Actinocatenispora thailandica: one gene and its partner. The main gene of each other region encodes a partner of the protein of the gene in region 2 in a complex. Links are inferred from orthologs where the notes say so. Each region holds a gene or a part of one and is shown on either strand. Other genes may lie near its edges.

Evidence for each region.
Region 1: the proteins of uvrB (region 2) and pcrA are in contact, whole or in part, in a crystal structure (PDB 7EGT), measured with the Thermus thermophilus proteins. The link is inferred for Actinocatenispora thailandica from one-to-one orthologs. Residues at the interface, in WP_096411307.1 of Thermus thermophilus: Glu23, Leu25, Arg26, Asp27, Gly28, Glu29, Arg30, Phe31, Arg55, Glu326, Asp327, Phe328, Glu379, Ser382, Gln383, His398, Gly400, Arg401; in WP_096412145.1 of Thermus thermophilus: His654, Arg656, Phe657, Gln666, Asp668, Glu669, Lys680, Arg681, Leu682, Ser683, Lys685, Tyr686, Ala687.

Annotation. Positions count from the first base shown.
Region 1 is NZ_AP023355.1:5,794,450-5,806,005, forward strand. What follows is about bases 5,834-8,878. They hold pcrA (DNA helicase PcrA), read right to left. Parts: upstream 8,571-8,878; coding sequence 6,096-8,570; downstream 5,834-6,095. Other genes in these bases: Athai_RS25870 (hypothetical protein), read right to left, coding at 5,834-6,002. In the rest of the region: Athai_RS25845 (hypothetical protein), read right to left, coding at 1-134; Athai_RS25850 (coenzyme B12-dependent isobutyryl CoA mutase small subunit), read right to left, coding at 625-1,026; Athai_RS25855 (M23 family metallopeptidase), read left to right, coding at 1,377-2,132; Athai_RS34910 (alanine--tRNA ligase-related protein), read right to left, coding at 2,253-3,047; Athai_RS25865 (FAD-dependent monooxygenase), read right to left, coding at 3,859-5,439; more of Athai_RS25870, read right to left, coding at 5,436-5,833; Athai_RS25880 (M4 family metallopeptidase), read left to right, coding at 8,955-10,745; Athai_RS25885 (M4 family metallopeptidase), read left to right, coding at 10,999-11,556. UniProt on the Escherichia coli protein: A helicase with DNA-dependent ATPase activity. Unwinds DNA duplexes with 3'-5' polarity. Translocates on single-stranded DNA with 3'-5' polarity. Initiates unwinding more efficiently from a nicked substrate than double-stranded DNA.
Region 2 is NZ_AP023355.1:2,826,921-2,838,354, reverse strand. Bases 302-3,224 are described here. They hold uvrB (excinuclease ABC subunit UvrB), read right to left. Parts: upstream 2,858-3,224; coding sequence 746-2,857; downstream 302-745. Other genes in these bases: Athai_RS12600 (hypothetical protein), read right to left, coding at 362-733; Athai_RS12605 (antibiotic biosynthesis monooxygenase family protein), read left to right, coding at 302-309. In the rest of the region: more of Athai_RS12605, read left to right, coding at 19-301; Athai_RS12590 (response regulator transcription factor), read right to left, coding at 3,265-3,870; Athai_RS12585 (sensor histidine kinase), read right to left, coding at 3,867-5,024; Athai_RS12580 (ABC transporter permease), read right to left, coding at 5,126-5,842; Athai_RS12575 (ABC transporter ATP-binding protein), read right to left, coding at 5,842-6,759; coaE (dephospho-CoA kinase), read right to left, coding at 6,868-8,067; rpsA (30S ribosomal protein S1), read right to left, coding at 8,176-9,705; Athai_RS12560 (SGNH/GDSL hydrolase family protein), read right to left, coding at 10,014-11,249; Athai_RS12555 (class I SAM-dependent methyltransferase), read left to right, coding at 11,343-11,434. UniProt on the Escherichia coli protein: The UvrABC repair system catalyzes the recognition and processing of DNA lesions. A damage recognition complex composed of 2 UvrA and 2 UvrB subunits scans DNA for abnormalities.

The DNA of each region.
Region 1 (11,556 bases), 3.0 Mb from region 2 along the record:
ATCCACAGCGCCATCATCGCGATGCCGACGGCGAGGCGCCGACCGTACCGGCGGGCGATGCGGCGGATGTCCGGCTCGACCACGACGGGCCGGCCAGCGGGCACCCGGGTCGTGTACCGAGGGGCGTCGTTCACGACAGCATTCTCCTGTACGGACCGGACGTGGCGTGCGGGCGGCTCGGCGACGGTGGCCGATGTCGCCCACGACCACCGGCGGCGGCGCTCGGGCCGGATGGCCCTCCCACCTTGCCAGCAAACGGTCCGAAAGGGAAACCGGCCCGCGGATTCGTCCGTACCGCGGCCGAGACGCCCCGGTTTGCGGCCGGGGTTCGCCACCGGCCGCGGCGGCTCTTCGGCCGGCACCGGCGGGCAGAAAGAAGGGGCCGGGTGCACCCCTCAGACACCCGGCCCCTATGCACGACGCCCTGCCGCCACCCCTCGACCGACAGGGCATCGGCCGTCTTGCTGCGCCGGTACCGAATCGCTTCGACGCCGACGTTGATCTCAACGACGGTCCGTGATCGAGGTAACGCCCAGTCGCGTTGACTTTTACAGAGAGTTCCCAACGATGGGTACGCGCGGCGGTCGCCAGGGGCCAGACCCCAGGCGACGGACGGCGAATCGCTCAGACCCGCGCCGGTACGTTCTGGGTGACCCAGTCGACGATCGCCTGCGTGCTGGCGCCCGGGGTGAAGATCTTGGCGACGCCGATGCGCTCCAGTTCGGGCAGGTCGGCGTCCGGGATGATGCCGCCACCGAAGACCACGATGTCGCTCGCGTCGCGTTCGGCGAGCAGCTCCACCAGCTTGGCGAACAGCGTCATGTGCGCGCCGGAGAGTACGGAGAGGCCGATCGCGTCGGCGTCCTCCTGCAGCGCCGTCGCGACGATCTGCTCCGGGGTCTGGTGCAGGCCGGTGTACACGACCTCCATGCCGGCGTCCCGCAGCGCGCGGGCCACCACCTTGGCGCCACGATCGTGCCCGTCCAGCCCAGGCTTGGCGACCACGACCCGGATCCGTCCACTCATCGTCCGTCCCTCCGCTGCGACCTGAACGAATCCTAAGCCGTCGGCGCAGGAACCGCGCCCGCCGGCAGCCGCGGGTACGACGCGAGCGGCACCGGGCGCGGTTTCCCCAGGCCACGGTGCCCCGTACGGGGAGGCGAGCGGCACAGTGTGACGCTTCCCGCACCGGATGAACCGCCCCAATCGCGATGTATCGATCCTCGCATCGAGGCCGGTAGCCGGTGCGGCACGCAAACGCGGACACTCCGCGCTGCCCTCGATGCCTACCGTGATCGCCGCGCCGGTGCTGGTTGTCGGCGCGGCGACTCGCGGCGACACCCCCGCCGCCGCGGACGACCCTGGAGGACCGAACGTTGGCGCTGCTGCCGAGGAGGTTCCGCACCACCGGCCGACACCACCTGCCGGCCCGGCGCGGCCGGCGCACCCTGACCGTCGCCGCCATCCTGACCATGACGGCGGCGTTGGGCGCCGGCGCCGCCTACGCGGCCACCGACCAGCCGGCCGGCCCGTCCGCCGAGCCGCGGGCCTCGACCGCGCGGGCCACCGCGGACCGGCAACAGGCCGCCTCGCAGCGGGCCTCGCGCGGCAAGGCCCGTACCGCGTCGCCGGCGCCCGGCGCGTCCCGCTCGGCGTCCCCGTCCGCGTCCGGATCGGCGTCCGCGTCGCCGCGCCCGTCCCGGAGCACGTCGGCGAAACCGAAGGCGAAACCGGTCGAGTGGGTACTGCCGGTGCACGGCTACACGGTCACCTCGCAGTTCGGCGCCCGGTGGGGCACCAACCATCCCGGCATCGACCTCGCCGTCGCCACCGGCACGCCGGTGTACGCGGCGCACTCCGGCACCGTCACGCTGGCCGGCGCGGACGGCGGGTACGGCAACGGTGTCGAGATCGACGACGGCGCTGGGCTGTCCACTGTGTACGGTCACAACTCGTCGGTGACGGTGTCCGCCGGGCAGCACGTCACGCGGGGCCAGCTGATCGCGTACTCCGGGTCGACGGGCGACTCGACCGGCCCGCACGTGCACTTCGAGCTGCGCCGCAACGGCGTCGCCTTCGACCCGGTGCCCTACCTGCGGGCCCGCGGGCTCGATCTGCTCGCCGGCGGCTGACCCCGGCGTTGCCGCCGCCACGCCCGAATCCGGGCGGCGCGGGCGGCTCCGGGCGGCGCCGCACCCGGAGCCGCGCGGCGCGGCGGGATCCGGGTGTGGTGGCGACGCGACCTCGGCCGGTCAGCCCGGCACGTGCAGCTCCCGCACCAGATCGCCCGGCAGGCCGTGGGTGTCGTGCAGGTAGTGCAGGTCGCCGTCGGTCAGCGGCCGACCCCGGTACCGGCCCAGCACCCGCCGGCCGCGCCGGACCAGGTCCCCGAACCGGCGCTGCTCGTCCCGCAACACCTGGCGTACCGGGGTATCCAGCGGCAGCCGGAAGTGCCGCAGGGTTCCGGTGACCAGCTCGTCCGGCAACTCGGACAGCGAGCGTGAGTCGTCATCGCGCCACAGCGTGGTCAAGACCCGGCGGATCAGCCGGCGCGGCACGTACCCCCGGCCGGTGTTGCCGGGCCGCACACCGTCACCGAGCAGGACCACGGTGGAGCGCAGGTGGTCGCAGACCATCCGCAGCAACTGCTCGTCCAGCTGCCACCGCTCGCCGAGCAGCCGGCGCCACGGCCGGAACCGGTCGGTGTCGTACACGCTGCGGCCGCCCTGGACCAGCGCCACCAACCGATCCAGGCCCATCCCGGTGTCCACCACGCGGCGGGGCAGCGGTTCCAGCCGGCCGTCGCCGAGCCGCCGGTACCGCATCTCGACGTGGTTCCACAGCTCGACCCAGCGCGGGTCGCTGTGGGGTGTGCCCGTCGGCGGCCCGTCGCCGCTCCACACGTGGATCTCCGAGTCGGTACCGCACGGGCCGGTGGGGCCGAGCGACCACCAGTTCTCGTCGCTGGGCTCGACCGGCAGCCCGATCTCACCCCAGGTACGCAGCGACTCGGTGTCCGGCCTGACCTCGCCGTTGCCGCCGAACACCGTGACGTGCAAGCGATCCGGGCGCAGCCCGAAGCCGTCGGTGAGCAGCCGGTACCCCAGCGCAGGCTCTGCGGGTGCGAGTAGTCGCCGAACGACCAGCTGCCGAGCATCTCGAACAGGGTCAGATGCCAGTCGTCACCGACCTCGTCGAGATCCTTGGTACGCAGACATCGTTGGACGTTGGTCAACCGGCTGCCGAGCGGATGCTCACCGCGGTCGAGATGGCGCACCATCGGATGCACGCCGGAGGTGGTGAACAGCACCGGGTCTCCCGGTGGTGGGAGCAGCGAGCCGCCGGGCAGCGGCTGGTGCCCGCGTTCCCGGTAGAAGTCGAGGAACCTGCCCAGCACCTGCTCGGTGTCGGGACCGGGAAACGTTGTGCTGTCCCGGATCGGGGTGTCCTCGTTGGTGTGCCGGGGCTCCCGGTCGAGGGTCGGCTTGGTGTCCATTGTGGACTCCCATCGGTGCGCGGATGGCGCGACCGGACACCGTCGACGACACGGGATCCCACGGCTCACTGGCCTGCGGGAGACACGAATCCGGCGACCGTGTCCGGTCGCCGGATGACATGCAGGATCAGGCGGCGGCCGGCGAGCTGGCAGCTCGCGCGGCCGCGGCGGAATGCACCACGAAGCCCTGCATGCGTTCAGGATAGCCGGCGCGGCCGGGAGCGCCAGCGTGATATCGGTCCCGAAACCGCCGCCGGAGCGCCGCACGTCACCGCGGCACGAGTCCTGCGTCAGCACGTCCACCCGTCAACGCGTCCACCTATCAGCGCGTCCGCTCGTCAGCGCGTCAGCCCGTCAGCACGTCAGCGGCCGGACGGCACCGGTGCGGCGTCGACGCCGCACGACGCCAGCCAGCGCGCCAGCTGGTCGCGGTCGGCCACCGCCGCCCGGAGCCCGACATGGCCGTCCGGCCGTACCGCGACCATGCCGGGCCCCGGCACCCCGGGCAGCCGGCACACGGTCACGAACCGGCCGGCGGCGGCCGCCACGCCCGGGTCGGCGTCCCGATGCAGCAGCACGTGCATGCCCGGACCGGCCAACAGCTCGTGCAGCCGCACCCACCGGCCCTCGCACCGCACGGTGGCGTCCGGCAGCCGGTCACCCGCGCGCGGCGCACCGCGGCGCCCGGCCCCATCCACCGACAGCGGGCTGTCCCGGTAGTCGACGCGCAGCTGGGACAGCACCCGCACGGCCGCCGCGACCAGCCGCCGACGCCGCAGCAGCACCGGAAGTACCGGCGCCAGGAGCGGGCCGCCGACCGCCCGCAGGGTCGCCGGTAGCCGGTTCGTCGACGCCTCGGCCCAGAACGCCGCCCGGGTCAGCGCCAGGCGGTCCCGGGCCACCGGCCGCCGCTCCCGGTCGTACGAGTCCAGCAGCGCCGGGCCCGCCCCGGCGGCGAAGGCGAGCTTCCAGCCCAGATTGGCCGCGTCCTGGATGCCGGCGTTCATGCCCTGCCCGGTGGCGGGCGAGTACGCGTGCGCGGCATCCCCGGCCAGGAACAACCGGCCCCGCCGGAACCGGCTCGCCACGCGATGCTGCAACGGCACCCGGGCCGACCAGCCCACCCCGCGCAGCCGGTCGGCCAGCCCCGCTTCGGCGAGCAGGGCCCGCACCGCGCCGTCCGGTACCGGCGGGCCGGGCTGCCCGAACGGCGACCGGGGCCCCGCCGCGACCCGGGTCGCGAGCAGCCGCCAGGTGGCCAGCTCGCCCAGCCGGAACAGCAGCACCAGGCCGTCGCGGCCGGCCACCGCCAGGTGATCCGGGACGTCCAGCTCGAGATCCAGGTCGGCCAGGACCACCTCCTCGCGGTACGCCGCGCCGGGCCAACCGATGCCGGCCAGGCTCCGGACCGTACTGGCCGGGCCGTCACAGCCAGCCAGGTAGCCGCACGCCGCCCGGGTCGCCCCGGACGCCCCGGTCGCCCCGGTCGCCCCGGTCGCCCCGGTCGCCGACCGCAGCGTCACGTCCACCCCGTCACCGCGATCCACCGCGTCGACCAGCTCGGTGCCCCAGCGCACCGGCACCCCCCGCTCCGCCAGCGCGGCGGCGAGTACCCGCTCCACGTCGGACTGCCGGAGCAGCGTCAGGTGCGGGTATCCGGTGTCCGGCAGGTCCAGGTCGGCGAGCCCGACCGTGGTCACCCGGTGACCGAGACGCAGCCGTACCCGCGGCGCGGTGTCCCCGAGCGCCACCAGGGCATCGGACACCCCGAGCGGGCGGAGCACCTCCAGCGTGCGCGGATGCACGATCAGCGCCCGGGACGGGCGGAACGGCTCCGGCCGGCGGTCCACCACCCGGACCCGGGCACCGTGGTCGTACGCCTGCAACGCCATCGTGAGGCCGGTCGGCCCGGCACCGACCACGAGCACGTCGGCGTCGCTCACGAGGTACCCACCAGGCGCCACCAGGCCGTGCCGTCGACGCTGCCGAGCCGGACCAGCAGCGCCGGGTCGGCCATCGCCTCGTCGCGGCGCACCCCGGGAATCACCTCGTACCGGATCGAGCCGGGCACGCTGATCAGCTGCAGCACCCGCCACAGCGAGCGTGCGTACGACTCGGCGCGCTGCCAACCGTCCCAGTCGTACACGCCGCGGTAGTCACCGCGTTCGTCGGCGGCGAGCCACAGCTTCCCGACGAAGCCCGGATAGCCGACGAACAGCGGCGTGTTCAGCACGCTCACGGCACGGAACAGCGCATGCCAGCGGCCCCGCAGCAGTCGCACCCGGAACGCCACCACCAGCGTGCACGGCCCGTCGCCGGTCGCGCCGGCCAGCCGCGTCTCCCGGTACACCCGGGCCGAGGTGCCGTTCGCGAACCGGATGCGGCGGCCGACGGCGTCGGCCGGCTGCCGGATCCGACCACGAACCAGCAACCCCGCGCTGACCAGCAAGCAGCGGGCCGTGGCGCCGATCGCGGTGTGCCACCGCACCGGGGACTGCTCGTTCATCGTCGACCACCCCGAACCCACCATGGCACCGGCGGCAGGCGGCCCGCAGAGACGAACGGCCCAGCGGCGAGGGGCGGCTCGACACGGCCGGGTTCAGAGCTTCTGGATCGGGGCGTGCCGCAGCACGATCCACATCGTCTGGTCGCCGAAATCGATCTGCGCCTGGGCCCGCGGCCCGGACCCCTGCACCGCCACCACCCGGCCGAGGCCGTGCCGGTCGTGGTTGACCCGGTCGCCCGGCGACAGCGACGGCACCTGCCGCATCTCGCTGGCCGCGCCGACCAGCTTCGGATCCAGCCCCAGCTTGCCGGCCAGCGCCTGGCTCTTCGGGCCGTTGGTCAGCGCGCTGCTCGGCCCGCGGTACTGCGCGGACTCGCCCCGGCCGACCCCACCACGGGTCCAGCTGGTGTACGCGTCGGCGGTGCGCTTCCAGTCGATCAGCTCGCTGGGCAGCTCCGGCACGAACCGGGACTCCGGGTTGTACTGCGGCTGCCCCCACGCCGAGCGGGTCACCGCCCGGGAGATGTACAGCCGCTGCCGGGCCCGGGTGATCCCGACGTAGGCGAGGCGGCGCTCCTCCTCCAGCTCGCGCTTGTCGCCCATGGAGCGCATGTGCGGGAAGACGCCGTCCTCCATCCCGGTCAGGAACACCACCGGGAACTCCAGCCCCTTCGCGGTGTGCAGCGTCATCATGGTGACCACGCCGGACTGTTCGCCGTCGTCGTCGGGGATCTCGTCCGCGTCGGCGACCAGCGCCACCTGTTCCAGGAACCCGGCCAGCGACGGGGTCTCCTCGATCTCGGGGTCGGGGCCGGCGTCCTCGTCGGCGTCACCGGCCGCGGCGGCCCGCTGGATCCGCTCGGTGTACTCCCGGGCGACGCTGACCAGCTCCTGCAGGTTCTCCACCCGGCCGGCGTCCTGCGGGTCGTCGCTCTCCTCCAGCTCGGCCAGGTAACCGGACCGGGCGAGCACCGCCTCCAGCACGTCCTCCGGCGGCTCGGTCGCGGCCATCTGCCGCACCTCGGCCATGATGGTGGTGAAGTCGCCGATGCCCTTCACCGCGCGCGAGGAGATACCGACCGCCTCGCCGGCCCGTTCCAGTGCGGCGCCGAACGAGATGTTCTCCTTGCTGGCCAGCGCGTCCACGCAGGCCTCGGCCCGCTCCCCGATGCCCCGGCGCGGTGTGTTCAGGATCCGCCGGACGCTGACCACGTCGTCCGGGTTGGCGATCGCGCGCAGGTAGGCGAGCGCGTCCCGGACCTCCTTGCGCTCGTAGAACCGAACCCCACCGACGACCTTGTAGGGCACGCCGAAGCGGATGAAGATGTCCTCGAAGACCCGGGACTGCGCGTTGGTGCGGTAGAAGACGGCCACGTCGGCCGGCTTGTACCCCTCGTCGTCGACCAGCCGGTCGATCTCCTTGGCCACCCAGTCGGCCTCGTCGTGCTCGTTGTCCGCGACGTAACCGACGATCTTCTCGCCGGGGCCGGAGTCGGACCAGAGGTTCTTGGGCTTGCGCTCGCTGTTGCGCTCGATGACGCGGTTGGCGGCGTTGAGGATCGTCTGGGTGGAGCGGTAGTTCTGCTCCAGCAGGATGGTCTCGGCGTCCGGGAAGTCGCGCTCGAACTCCATGATGTTGCGGATCGTCGCACCACGGAACGCGTAGATCGACTGGTCCGCGTCGCCGACCACGCACAGCTCGGCCGGCCCGAGCGGCGCCCCGTCGGCCAGCAGCTCCGGCGCGGACGCGGCCACGTCGTCGAGGTCCGACGGCGCCTCGGGGCTGCGCCCCACCAGCTCCTTGATCAGCACGTACTGGGCGTGGTTGGTGTCCTGGTACTCGTCCACCAGGATGTGCCGGAACCGGCGGTGGTAGTGCTCCGCGACGTCCGGGAACGTCTGCAGCAGCCGCACCGTGGTCATGATCAGGTCGTCGAAGTCGAGCGCGTGCGCCTGCCGCAGCCGCTGCTGGTACGACGAGTAGGCCTCGGCGAGCGCCCGCTCGGCCGGGCCGGACGCCCGGGCCGTGAACGTCGACTCGTCGACCAGCTCGTTCTTCAGGTTCGACACCTGGGCGGCGAGCGACCGGGCCGGGTAGCGCTTCGGGTCGAGATCGAGCTCGCGGGCCACCAACTGCATCAACCGGCGCGAGTCGTCCGCGTCGTAGATGGAGAACGTCGACTTCAGCCCGGCGTGCTCGTGCTCGGCGCGCAGGATGCGCACGCAGGCAGAGTGGAAGGTGGACACCCACATCCGCCGGCCGCGCGGCCCGACGAGGCCGGCGACCCGCTCGCGCATCTCGCCGGCCGCCTTGTTGGTGAACGTGATCGCCATGATCTGACCGGGCGTCACGTCCCGCGCGGCGAGCAGGTAGGCGATCCGGTGGGTCAGCACCCGGGTCTTGCCGGAACCGGCACCGGCCACGATCAGCAGCGGCGAACCGGCGTGCACGACCGCCGCGCGCTGCTGCGCGTTGAGCCCGCGCAGCAACTCGTCGGGGTCGGAACCGGGCGGCCGACGGGCCGACGAAGCGGGCTGGACCGGTGGGATCTCGAAGAGTGCGTGCATCGCGACCGAGTCTATGCCGGGGCACCGACACCAGTCGCGGCACGACCACCCGACACCGGGCACGGCCCGGCCGCCGCCGACCGGTACCCGGCGAGACCGCAGCCCGGCGTCCAGCGAGACCGCGGACCGGTGACCCGCGAGACCGCGGACCGGTGAGACCGCGGGCCGGTGACCGGCGAGACCGGGTGACGCCGCCGACCGGTACGAGGAGGGCACGGCCGGCGCGTTCCCGCACCGTGACATTTACCCGCCAGTCGGACACCTACCGTACTGGCAGGAAAGTTTACTAACGTCGCGTCAGCGCGGCGCCGCGCACGCACCTCTCCCGGCCCTCCGCACCACCCCGCGGATCGGGCCCTGCTACCCCCACGCAGGGAGGAACACGTGAAGAGAACGCTCGCCGCGGTCGGCGCAGCGGTCCTCGTCGCCGGCGGGATCACCGCCGGCATCGCGGCCACCGCCTCGGCCAAACCCTCGGTACCGACGAGATCGGCGGCCATCGCCCGCGCCGACCACTCGCTCGCCGCGCACCACGCCGCGATCCACGCCTCGACGGCCGACGCCTTCGCCGTCCGCCGGGTCGTCACCGACCCCACCGGCGCGACCCACGTCCGCTACACCCGCACGTACCACGGGCTGCCCGTCTACGGCGGTGACTTCGTGGTGCACAACGCGCCCGGTGGCAGCTATGCCGGCGTCGACGTGGCGCAGCACGCCACCATCGACGTGTCCACCACCGCGAAGATCAAGGCCGCCGCGGCGGCGCGGACCGCCCGGGCCGACCACGACGGGAAGGTCACCTCGGTCTCCGACCCGGACCTGGTCGTGGACGCCACCCGGAGCCGGCCGGAGCTGGCGTACGACGTGGTGGTGCGCGGTTTCCAGGCGGACAAGCAGACGCCGAGCCGGGAGCACGTGCTGGTGGACGCGAACACCGGCCGGACGATCCGGTCCTGGGAGGAGGTGGAGACGGTCACCGGCACCGGCCACGGCCTGTACGTCGGCACCGTCGACATCGACACCACCCAGTCCGGCAGCGGTTACCAGCTGCAGGATCCGGCGCACGGCAACGGCTACACCTGCGACATGCACGGGTCGGAGAGCGGCAGCTGCTCGATCTTCACCGACTCGGACAACGACTGGGGCAACGGCAGCAACTCCGACCGGGCGAGCGCCGCGGTGGACGCGCACTTCGGCGCCGCCAAGACGTTCGACTTCTACAAGCAGACCTACGGCCGGAACGGCATCTTCGGCGACGGGCAGGGCGTGCCGTCGAAGGTGCACTACGGCAACGGGTACGTGAACGCGTTCTGGGACGGCTCGTCGATGACCTACGGCGACGGCCAGAACAACCAGTACCCGCTGATCGCGCTGGACGTGGCCGGCCACGAGATGTCGCACGGCGTGTCACAGGCGCTGGCCGACCTGGGCTACTCCGGTGACGTCGGCGGCATCAACGAGGCCAACAGCGACATCTTCGGCACCATGGTCGAGTTCTACGCCAACAGCCCCGGCGACCCGGGCGACTACACCATCGGCGAGATGATCTCGGGCAACTTCGGCGGCCGGCCACTGCGCTACATGTACCACCCGTCGCTGGACGGTTCGTCGTTCGACTGCTGGTCCTCCGCGGTACCCCAGTCCGACCCGCACTACTCCTCCGGCGTCGGCAACCACCTGTTCTTCCTGCTCGCCGAAGGCAGCGGCAACACCTCCTACGGCAACAGCCCGACCTGCAACAACTCCACCGTCACCGGCATCGGGCGGGACAAGGCCGCCAACATCTGGTACCACGCCCTGGACGCCTACATGGTCTCCACCGAGACCTACGCACAGGCCCGCCAGGACACCCTCAAGGCCGCAACCGACCTGTACGGCCAGTGCAGCGCCGAATACCAGGCCACCCAGTCCGCCTGGTCGGCGGTCAGCGTGACCGGCAACGACCAGCCGTGCGGTGGCACCCCGACGGCCTCGCCGACGGACACCTCGTCACCCACCCCGCCGCCCGGTCAGGGCTGCGGTGGCGTGCCGGCGTGGGATGCCAGCACCGGCTACGAGCCGGACGACGAGGTCTCGTACGACGGCAGCCTCTGGAAGGCGACCTGGTGGTCGACCGGCGCGGCGCCGGGCGAGGCGGGTTCCTGGGCGGTCTGGGAGAAGGTGGGCGACTGCTGATTCCGCGGCACGACTTCACTCGCGAAACCCCCTGAGTGCGATGGCCCCGGCAGTACCGCCGGGGCCATCGCCATGCGCGGTGACTGTGGGTCGTACGACCGGCCGGTTCGGTGGTTGTTGTGGGTAATTCTGCCTAATTATGGCCATCAATCTTAAAAGGCAATTAAGAGTGCCTTTACTCCGGTCCAAATGTCCTGTTATACCGCCTTCCGTGACAACAGTCACGCACCCCTCAAAGTCTGGGAGGCTCAGGGTGAGAAAGACCCTCGCCGCCGCGGGCGCCGCGGTACTCGTCGCCGGAGGTATCGGCGCCGGGCTGGCCGCGTCTGCACAGGCAGGACCGTCGATCCCCAGCCGGGCGCAGGCCATCAGCACGGCCAACGGCGCGCTGACCGCACACCGCAGCGCGATCCACGCGTCCAGCTCCGACACCTTCAAGGTCCGCCGGGTCGTCACCGACCCCACCGGCGCGACCCACGTCCGCTACACCCGCACGTACCACGGGATGCCGGTGTACGGCGGCGACTTCGTGGTGCACAACGCGCCCGGCGGCTCGTACGCCGGGGTGACCGTCGCGCAGCACCGCACCATCGCCGTCGGGACCAGCGCGAAGGTCGGTGCGGCCACCGCTGCGAAGACCTCCCGCGCCGACCACCAGGGCAAGGTCACCGGAGTCGGCGACCCCAGGCTCGTGGTGGACGCGACCGCCGGCACGCCGGTACTCGCGTACGAGACGATCGTGACCGGCTTCCAGGCGGACGGCCAGACCCCCAGCAAGCAGCACGTGCTGGTCGACGCCGACACCGGCAGG
Region 2 (11,434 bases):
CTCGGCATACTGGCCGGCATGGTGCTGGAGGTAGGGCTGATCGACGTCACCACGGGCAGCGAGGACGACTTCGCCACCGCGTACCGCACGGCGCGCGAGCTGTTGACCGACACGCCCGGCTGCCGGTCGGTGCGGATGACCCGCGGAGTGGAGAGCCCGTCCCGGTTCGTGCTGCTCGTCGAGTGGGACTCGGTCGAGGCGCACGAGAAGAACTTCCGCGCCAGCGACCGGTTCGCCCGGTGGCGCGGCCTGATCGGGCCCTACTTCGCACAGCCGCCCCGAGTGGAGCACTTCACCGACCTGGCCTGACCGGCCCCGGGCAGCCACCGCCGGATCGGTCCGCGCGCCGGCGGGCGCACGATCAGGTCGGGCTCATCCGGAACATCGAGCCGACGTCGAACAGGGTGTCGATCCGCTCGCTGAGGCCGGCACGCTCGTCGCCCCAGACCCGCATCAGCACGTCGCCGTCGGAGGCCCGCGCCATCACCACGACCAGCCGAGCCACACCACCCAGGATCGGATGCGTGTACCACGAGCCGGTGGCGTCGTCGGTGTCCTGCAACGCCTGCTCGGCCGCCGACCACTCGGCCGGGTCGAAGCCGCTGCCCGCGTACATGGTGAGCAGCTCCAGCAACGGCCGGACGTTACCGGCCGGTAGCCGGCCGCCGCCGAGCAGCATCATGTCCTCGGCGTCCGGGGGCACTGGCGAACCGGTGTGGCGCCCGACGGTCATCAGCGGTCCACCTCACTTCACGCCGGCGGCGTCCATACCGCGCAGCTCCTTCTTCAACTCCGCTATCTCATCACGGATTCGCGCCGCGAGCTCGAACTGCAACTCCCGGGCCGCCGCGAGCATCTGGTCGTTGAGCTGCTGGATCAGGTCGGCCAGCTCGGCGCGGGCCATCCCGGCGCCGGTCGGCTCGGCCGAACCGGCCCGGGACCGGTTGCGGCTGCGCGCCTCCGGCACCGGCGCCTTGCCCCGCGACTGCTGCCGGCCACCGCCGCCGACCAACGACTCGGCGTCGTCGGCGGCGCGGTAGATGTCGTCGAGGATGTCGCCGATCTTCTTCCGCAGCGGCTGCGGGTCGATGCCGTGCTCGGCGTTGTACGCGACCTGCTTCTCCCGCCGCCGGTCGGTCTCCTCCAGCGCGTGCCGCATCGACGGGGTGATCGCGTCCGCGTACATGATGACCTGGCCGGAGACGTTCCGGGCGGCACGGCCGATGGTCTGGATCAGGCTGGTGCCCGAGCGCAGGAACCCCTCCTTGTCCGCGTCCAGGATCGCCACCAGCGACACCTCCGGCAGGTCGAGCCCCTCCCGCAGCAGGTTGATGCCGACCAGCACGTCGTACTCGCCCTGGCGCAGCTCGCGCAGCAGCTCCACCCGGCGCAGGGTGTCCACCTCCGAATGCAGGTAGCGCACCCGGATGTTGTGCTCCAGCAGGTAGTCGGTGAGGTCCTCGGCCATCTTCTTGGTCAGCGTGGTGACCAGCACCCGCTCGTCTCGCTCGGTGCGCTCGTTGATCTGCGCCATCAGGTCGTCGATCTGCCCCTTGGTGGGCAGCACCACCACCTGCGGGTCGACCAGGCCGGTCGGGCGGATCACCTGCTCGACGAACTCGCCGCCGGAACGCTCCAGCTCCCACGGGCCCGGGGTGGCCGACATGTACACCGTCTGGCCGACCCGTTCGGAGAACTCGTCGAACCGCAGCGGCCGGTTGTCGGCGGCCGACGGCAGCCGGAACCCGTGCTCGATCAGGGTGCGCTTGCGCGACGCGTCGCCCTCGTACATCCCACCGATCTGCGGAACGGTGTTGTGCGACTCGTCGATGATGGTCAGGAAGTCGTCCGGGAAGTAGTCGAGCAGGGTGTGCGGCGGGGTGCCCGGGGCCCGGCCGTCGAAGTGCATCGAGTAGTTCTCGATGCCGGAGCAGAAGCCCACCTGGCGCATCATCTCGATGTCGTACTGGGTGCGCATCCGCAGCCGCTGCGACTCCAGCAGCTTGCCCTGCCGGTCCAACTCGGCCAGCCGCTCACCCAACTCCGTCTCGATGTCGCGGATGGCCCGCTCCATCCGCTCCGGACCGGCCACGTAGTGGCTGGCCGGGAAGATCATCAGATCGTCCGCCTCCCGGATGACCTCACCGGTCAGCGGATGCAGGTAGTACATCTTCTCGACCTCGTCGCCGAAGAACTCGATCCGCACCGCGAGCTCCTCGTACGCCGGGATGATCTCCAGGGTGTCCCCGCGGACCCGGAACGTGCCGCGGGCGAACGCCACGTCGTTGCGGGTGTACTGGTCGTCGACCAGGCGGCGCAGCAGCGCGTCCCGGTCGTACTCGGTGCCGACGGTCAACCGCACCGCCCGCTCGATGTACTCCTGCGGGGTGCCCAGGCCGTAGATCGCCGAGACCGTCGCGACCACCACGGTGTCCGAACGGGTCAGCAGGTTCATCGTCGCGGCGTGCCGCAGCCGGTCGACCTCCTCGTTGATCGAGGAATCCTTCTCGATGTAGGTGTCGGTCTGCGGGATGTACGCCTCGGGCTGGTAGTAGTCGTAGTAGCTGACGAAGTAACCGACCGCGTTGTTCGGCAGCAGCTCGCCCAGCTCCTTCGCCAGCTGCGCGCAGAGCGTCTTGTTCGGCGCGAGCACCAGGGTCGGCCGCTGCAGCCGCTCGATCAGCCAGGCGGCCGTGGCGCTCTTGCCGGTGCCGGTGGCGCCGAGCAGCACCGTGTGCCGCTCCCCCGACTTGATCCGCCGCTCCAGGCCGTCGATCGCGGCGGGCTGGTCGCCAGCGGGCTGGTAGTCGCTGATCACCTGGAAGGCGCCCTCGCGACGGGGGATCTCACGCGTCATGGGTCCCAGGCTACGACGGGCCACCGACAGTTCGCGGCGCCCGACGCGAGCCGGCCGACCGGCCTGGTCGGCTGGGCCGAAACCGGCACGAATCTCGCCGTTCGGCCACTCGGCCGGAACGGGTTGTGTGGTCCACCCCACCGGTCTACCGTTCGTGGCAGCAGGCCGCTTGCGGCACCGACCGGAGAAGACGAGCGAGGCCGATCCACTCACGGTCTCGTACCGCATCTCCGGCGCGGGGGTTGCAGCCCCGGCCACGGCCGGTGAGGCGCGCCCGAGGCAGGTCGGGGGTTGAGTCCGACCGCCCACCGCAAGCGACCTGCCCGGCGAGGCTCCGGTCGCGAGGCCGGGGCCTCGCCGCGCGAGCACCCCCCGGCGCCCACCGCGAACGCGCCGTCCGGCCCGAGTCAGAGCCAGCCGTTGTCGCGGGCGATCCGGGCCGCCTCGGTCCGGTTGCGGGCACCGGTCTTGCCGATCGCGCTGGACAGGTAGTTGCGCACGGTGCCGCCGGACAGCGCCAGCACCGTGGCGATCTCGGCCACCGAGGCGCCGTCGGCACCGGCGGCGAGCACGTCGCGTTCGCGTTCGGTCAGCGGGCTCGGCCCGGCACCGAGAGAGGCGACCGCGAGCGCCGGGTCCAGCACCACCTCGCCGGCGGCGACCCGGCGGATCGCGGCGGCCAGCTCGGCCGGTGGGGAGTCCTTGACCACGAACCCGCGGGCCCCGGCGTCCATCGCCCGGCGCAGGTAGCCGGGCCGGCCGAAGGTGGTCAGGATCAGCGCCCGTACCTCCGGTACCGCGGCGCGCAGCTGCTCGGTCGCCTCGATCCCGGACAGGCCCGGCATCTCGATGTCCAGCAGCGCCACGTCGGGCCGGTGCTCGCGGGCCGCGGCGACCGCGGCCTCGCCGTCGGCCGCCTCGGCCACCACCGTCAGGTCCGGTTCCAGGCCCAGCAGGGCCGACAGCGCGCCGCGTACCAGGTGCTGATCCTCGGCCAGCAGGATCCGGATCATGCGGCTCCGGCGGCGGCCGGGACCCGGTCACCCGGCGCCGCGGCGGGCAGCTCGGCGCGCAGCCGGTACCAGCCGTCGACCCGTTCGGTGCGCACCACGCCGCCGAGCGCGGTGACCCGCTCGCGCAGCCCGGTCAGCCCGTTGCCGTACGGGGAGGTGGCGTCACCGCGCCCGTCGTCGGCGACCTCGACCACGACCGGGTCGGCGGAGCGGACCACGATCCGGACGGTACCGGCGCGGGAGTGCCGGACCACGTTCGTCACACCCTCCCGGACCACCCAGCCCGCCACGTCGGCGAGCCGGCCGGGCACCTCGGCGGCCTCCGGAGCCGACAGCACGCAGCCGATGCCGGCCGCCGCGAGCAGTGCCTGCGCGGTGGACAGCTCCCCGGTCAGCGAGGTGTCCCGGAAGCCCGACACGGTCGCCCGGACCTCCTCCAGCGCCTCCCGGGCGAGCCGGCCGGCCTCCGCGCTCTGCTGCCTGGCCCGCTCCGGATCGGACCCGGCCAGCCGGCCGGCCAGGTCGGACAGCAGCGCCACCGCCGCCAGCCGCTGACCGAGCACGTCGTGCAGGTCCCGGGCGATGCGCAGCCGTTCCTCGCTGACCGCCAGCCGGGCCATCTCGGCGCGGGCCCGGCGCAGCTGCACCATGGTGCGCAGCAACCAGAAGAACATCGAGGTGAACAGCGCCACCGCGGCGACCGACGCGAGGTAACCGATCAGCCCGCTGCCGCGGTCGCCGTACCCGATGGCCACCACCGTGGTCACCACCAGCGTGCCGACCTGGCTGGGGATCCACCATCGCGGCGGCAGTTGCCCGGGCAGGATGGCGACCAGGTAGTACGGGAACGCGTAGCGCCATTGCGACCCGATCGGGATCATCAGCAGCGCGCCGACCGCGACGAGTCCGACCAGTGCGTACGGCGCGGCGAGCCGGAACGGACGGCACATCCCGACGTGGATCAACCGGACGAACAGCACCACGTACGCCGCCAGTCCGACCGCGGCGAACAGCACCATCGACCGGCTCGGCCGCTCGGCGGCGACCGCGACGCAGACCGGGATCAGGTAGCCGAGCCAGCCACAGGTCAGCAGGGTCGCCACCCGGCGGCGGCGCGGCGTCCAGTCGAAGTCGTCCTGCGTCACATCTGACATGGTGCCTCACTCCCTCACCCGCCCGCGGCGCCGGACGCTGCGGACCGGTCGCCGGGCCACGGTCGCCCGGCCAGCACCGCCCGGCGAAGCAACCGGCCCGGTCAGGACGCCTTCCGGAACCGCCAGCCGGCCAGCCCGAGCAGCGCCACCAGCCAGGCCGCGAACCACAGCGCTCCGCCGCCGAACGGCTGATGCCCGTCGAGCACCCGCCAGCTCAGCTCACCGGCCCGGTACGACGGGAGCACCCGGGCGATGTCGGCCAGCCAGTGCGGGAAGACCTGGACCGGCATCCACAGCCCACCGCCGATGGACAGCACGAACAGCAGCGCCACCGACACCCCGCTCGCGACCTCGTCGCGCAGGCTGTACCCGATCGCCACGCCCAGCGCGATGAACGGGACCGTGGCGAGCCACAGCAGCGGTACCAGGGCCAGCCAGGTACCGACCGGCAGCCGTACCCCGTTGACCACGAAGCCGCACGCCATCACCAGCAGGATCACCGGCAGCGTCAGCAGGATGGAGGCACCGAGCTTGATGCCCAGGTAGCCGATCGGCCGCAGCGGGGTCAGCGCGAGCGTCCGGGTCCACCCGCGGGTCCGCTCGGTCGCGATCCGGGCGCTGACCCCCGTCAGCCCGGCGCCCATCGCCCCGTACAGCGCCATCGACACCATGTACTGCGCGGACCAGTCCTGGCCGGCGTCGCCGCGGAAGACCTGGGTGAACAGCAGGTAGAAGCCGACCGGGAAACAGATCGTGTAGGCGAGGAACGGCACGTTGCGCAGCGTCCGCCGGATCTCCATGACCAGGTAACGCCCCATCACGCCACCTCCGCCGGTGCCTCGGGTCGGGTCAGGGCGAGGAACGCGTCGGTCAGCGCGGCCGCCGCGACCTCGAAGTCGCGTGCCTGCGGGTAGCCGGTCACCAGTGCGCGCAGCGTCGCGTCCGAGTCGGTGGTACGCACCAGGACCGCCTCCCCGTGCACCTCGACACCGGCCGCGCCGGGCAGGTCGGACAGCGCCGCCGGGTCGGCGCCGGGCAGCGTGCACCGTACGTTGCGGGCCGCCGCCATCGCCCGGATCCCGGTCGTCGGGCCGTCGGCGACCACCCGGCCGCGATCGATCAGGACGATCCGGTCCGCGGTCTCGTCCGCCTCCTCCAGATAGTGCGTGCTGAACAGCACGGTGCGGCCGGCCGCCGCGATGCCCCGCACCGCGGTCCAGAAGTCGCGCCGGGACCCCACGTCCAACCCCGCGGTCGGCTCGTCCAGTACCAGCAGGCTCGGGTCGCCGAGCAGCGCCAGCGCGAACCGGACCCGCTGGGCCTGCCCGCCGGACAGCCGGTCGGTGCGACGCTTCATCAGGTCCGCGACCCCGGCGGTCTCGGCGACCTGTCCGATCGGCAGCGGATGCGGCTGCAGCGCCGCGATCGCGGTGAGCAGCTCGCCGACCCGGGCACCCGGGATCAGTTCACCGGTCTGCAGCACGGCACCGACCGAACCGGCATCGAGCGCCGCCCGCGGGCTGGCGCCGAACAGTTCGGCCCGGCCGGCGTCCGGCGACCGCAGTCCCAGCATGATGTCGACGGTGGTGGACTTGCCCGCCCCGTTGGGGCCGAGCAGCGCCACCACCTCGCCGGCGCCGATGGTCAGGTCGATGCCGGCCACGGCGGTCACGTCGCCGTACCGCTTGCGGATGCCGCGCAGCGACACGGCATCGGGATTCTTCGCCTCGGTCACCAGTACAGGGTCCCGAGGACCGGAACGCGCCGGTAGTGCCGTTCGAGCAGCGTTCCGCCATGACATTCGTCAGCACCGGGTGCGGCACGTCACCGCATGCAATGCTACCTAGGTAGCTGGGCTCTTGGCGGGACGCCAGTCGGTGTCGCTCACCCAGCGGTCCAGCCGCGGCAGCGCCGCGTCGAACCACGGACCCTTCAGCTCCGCGTACGCGGACGTCGTCGGATCCGAGGCGGACAGCCGACGCTTCAACGCCGCGTAGTCCTCCCGCATCGCCGGCACCGCCCGCAGCCAGTCCCGGAAGGCCAGCGCGTACCGCCAGGCCGGACTCGCCACCGTCCGCACGTGCAGCTGCACCAGCCGACCCGGGTCCGCCGACCCATGGAACCGCTTCACCAGGACGGACTCCGGCGCACCAGCCGGCGGCGGGTCGTCCCACCAGTCCCCGCCGTACCGGGGCAGGCCGATACCGGCCAGCGGCTCCGCCAGCGCGTCCGCCGCGGCCAGATCCGGCACCACCAGCTGCAGATCCAGGATGTCCTTGGCCGGCAGGCCCGGCACCGAGGTCGATCCGACGTGGTCCAGCCGCAGGAACCGGTCGCCCAGCGCGTGCCGGATCCGCCCCGCGATCCGCGCGTACTGCGCCGGCCAGCTCGGGTCCGGAGCGGCGATGTGCAGTTCCTCCGGCCGCCGGACCGGCCGCCGCTGCCGCACGTTGCGTTCGTAGCCCAGCAGTCGCCCGGACCACAGCTCGTCGACCGCGGCGGCGAGCTCCGAGCGGGTACCGGAGTTGTGCACGACCACGTCGGCGGCGGCGCGGCGGCGCTCGTCGCTGGCCTGCGCGGCAACCCTGGCCTGCGCGTCGGCCTCGCTCATCCCCCGCGCGACCAGCCGCTCCCGCCGCAGTGCCGGGTCCGCCTCGACCACCACGACCAGGTGGAAGGTCGGGGTCAGCCCCACTTCCACCAACAGCGGCACGTCGTCGACCACCACCGCGTCGTCCGGCGCGGCGGCCACCAGTTCGTCGGAGCGGGCCCGCACCAGCGGATGCACGATCGCCTCCAGCCGGCCCCGGGCCGCCGGGTCGGCGAACACGATCCGGGCCATCCGAGCCCGGTCCAGCCCCTGCGCGCCGACGATGTCCGGGCCGAACGCGGCCTCCACCGCGGCGAGCCCCGCCGTCCCGGGGGCGACCACCTCGCGGGCCAGCACGTCCGAGTCGACCAGCACCGCGCCGCGCGCCACCAGCAGGCTGGCCACCTCGCTCTTGCCGGCACCGATTCCGCCGGTCAATCCCACTCGAAGCACGGCGCAAGTCTGCCAGCCAGCGCCGTCGTGGCCGGAGCGGGTACGACGACGCCCCGCCGGGCGAACCCGGCGGGGCGTCGTGGTGCTATCCGATCTGGCGGAGTCCGGTCAGGAACCGCCGGCCAGCTTCTCCCGCAGTGCGGCCAGCGCCTCGTCGGTGGCCAGCGTGCCGGCCGGCTCCTGCCCGCCGCCGCTGGCGGCCGGCGCCGACTGGGTCTGCCCGCCGCCGGAGCTGACCGGTGCGCCACCGGCCGGTGCCTCGGCAGCCGCGGCGGCCTCGGCCTCGCGCGACTCGGTGATCTGCTTCATGTGCTGCTCGAACCGGGTGTGCGCCTCGGCGTACTCCCGCTCCCAGGCCTCGCGCTGGCTGTCGTAGCCCTCCAGCCACTCGCCGGTCTCCGGGTCGAAGCCCTCGGGGTACTTGTAGTTGCCCTCGGCGTCGTACTCGGCGGCCATGCCGTACAGCGTGGGGTCGAAGTGCTCCTCGCCGGTGTCGGCGAAGCCCTCGTTGGCCTGCTTGAGCGACAGCGAGATCCGGCGGCGCTCCAGGTCGATGTCGATGACCTTGACCATGACCTCCTTGCCCACGGTCACGACCTGCTCGGGCACCTCGACGTGCCGCTCGGCCAGCTCGGAGATGTGCACCAGGCCCTCGATGCCGTCGTCGACGCGCACGAACGCACCGAACGGAACCAGCTTCGTGACCTTGCCCGGCACGATCTGGCCGATCTGGTGGGTCCGGGCGAACTGACGCCACGGGTCCTCCTGGGTCGCCTTGAGCGACAGCGACACGCGCTCGCGCTCCAGGTCGACGTCCAGCACCTCGACCTCGACCTCCTGGCCGACCTCGACGACCTCGGACGGGTGGTCGATGTGCTTCCAGGACAGCTCGGAGACGTGCACCAGGCCGTCCACGCCGCCCAGGTCGACGAACGCGCCGAAGTTGACGATCGAGGACACGACGCCCTTGCGGACCTGCCCCTTCGCCAGCTTGTTGAGGAACTCGGTGCGCACCTCGGACTGGGTCTGCTCCAGCCAGGCACGGCGGGACAGGACCACGTTGTTGCGGTTCTTGTCCAGCTCGATGATCTTCGCCTCGAGCTCGCGCCCCACGTACGGCTGGAGGTCGCGCACCCGGCGCATCTCCACCAGCGAGGCCGGCAGGAAGCCGCGCAGCCCGATGTCGAGGATCAGGCCGCCCTTGACCACCTCGATGACGGTGCCGCGCACGACGCCGTCCTCGTCCTTGATCTTCTCGATCGTGCCCCAGGCCCGCTCGTACTGAGCGCGCTTCTTGGACAGGATCAGGCGGCCTTCCTTGTCCTCCTTCTGGAGAACCAGGGCCTCGATGTGGTCACCGACGGACACGACCTCGTGTGGATCGACGTCGTGCTTGATCGACAGCTCGCGCGAGGGGATGACGCCCTCGGTCTTGTAGCCGATGTCGAGCAGGACCTCGTCCCGGTCGACCTTGACGACGGTACCTTCGACGATGTCGCCGTCATTGAAATACTTGATCGTCTCGTCGATGGCCGCGAGGAAAGCTTCCTCGGAGCCGAGGTCGTCAACGGCGATCTGGTTGCCGGCGGCCTTGCTGGCCGCGGCGATGTTCGAGGTGGCCTCGACACTGCTCGTCATGTGGGAGAGTGCTCCGTCGGTGGATGATCTTCTCGGTCTGCGCGCGGCGGGATCAGCTCACCCGGGCGGTGGCAGCAGCCGTGGAGAAGATCATGATGACGAGGATCCCCTGTTGTGACCACCGGACCGGCTCCGGATGATGGCGGGTCTGCTCCCTGCTGAGACACGCAGACCCCGAGCGCACCGGCAAGCCTACCGTGCGCCATACCATAAGGTCCAACCCTCCCCCAAACCACGGCGGTACGCCGCGCGTCGGCGCCCGATACCTACCGGTTGGCGGTTTTTGCCGGCTGGGCGCGCCGTCCGGGCTACAGGACGGTGAGGTCCACGGTGGCGGCGAGAGCCGCGTAGCCGGCGTCGCCGGGGTGCAGGTGGTCACCCGAGTCGTACTCGGTGGTGAGCCGGCTCGGATCGGCCGGGTCGCGCAGCGCCGCGTCGGCATCCAGCACCGCGTCGAACACCCCGCTGGTGCGGATCCAGGAGTTGACCGCGACCCGGACCGCGTCACCGGCCGGCGTCCAGGCCCGGGCACCGGCGTAGGGCAGCAGGGTGCTGCCGACCACCCGCACGCCGCGGGCGTGCAGCGTGGCCACCATCGTGCGGTAGCCGGCGATCAGCGCGGCCGCGGTGACCCCGCGGTCGAACTGGATGTCGTTGATGCCCTCCAGCACGATCACCGTGCGCACCCCGAGGCCGGCCGGGACGTCCGTGCCGAGTCGGGTCAGCGCCGACACGCCGGAGTCGGGTGGGCCGTCGCGCACCAGCCGGTTGCCGGCGATACCGGCGTCGAGCACCGCGTGCCGGCGGCCGGGCGGCCGGCCGGCCAGCCGGTCGGCGAGCAGGTCCGGCCAGCGCCGGTTGGCGTCGGTGCTGGAGCCGGTCCCGTCGGTGATCGAGTCACCCCACGCGACCACGGTGCCGGTCGCGTCGGCGGTGCGCACGTCGACCCCGTCCAGCAGGTACCAGTGGGTGGTGGTGTGCCGGAATGGAGCGGCACCGGCGGTGCTGGCGTCCCCACCGGCGAGGTAGTTGGTCTGATGGGCCGACGGGTGGTAGCTGACCGCCACCCGGGCACGGCGCGGCAGGTAGAGGCTGACCAGCAGGTCGCGACCGCCGGTCACGGTCAGCGGCACCGGGTCGGAGGCGACCGCCGCGCCGGCCGGCACCCGTACCGTCCGGACACCGGCGAAGGTGACCTCGCGCAGCAGGGCCGGTGCGGCGGTCGCGCCGGGCTGCGCCGGCAACGCCACGGTGACATGCCCGATCGTCACGGCCCGCTTCCCGTACGTGTTGGCCAGCCGGATGCGCACCGCGGTGCCACCGACGCTGAGGTGCACCACGTTGCGCAGCGTGCAGTGCCCGCACGGCAGCCGGTCCGCGGTCGCCTGCGCGGTACCCCAGCCGCCCAGCCAGTGCCCGGTCCGGGCCGGCGTCGACCGCCGGTGCTCCAGCCCGGCCCGCCGGACGAGCACCGCCGGGGTCACCACCAGCGCCGTCAGTACGACGGCGAGCAGGGCGGCGGGCAGCAGCCGACGCGAACCCATCCGGGGTCCTCCAGCGGTGAAACGAGGGGTGTCGCATCCAGGCTAAGCCGGGTCCGCACCGGATCCACACCGCCGTGGCTCTACCGTGATGAGATGCCGCATGATCGGGTCGCCCGTCGCTCGCTGGACAGCGCCGCCACCCGCCGGGCCGCGCGGCACTGGTGGGACTCCGACGCCGACGCCTA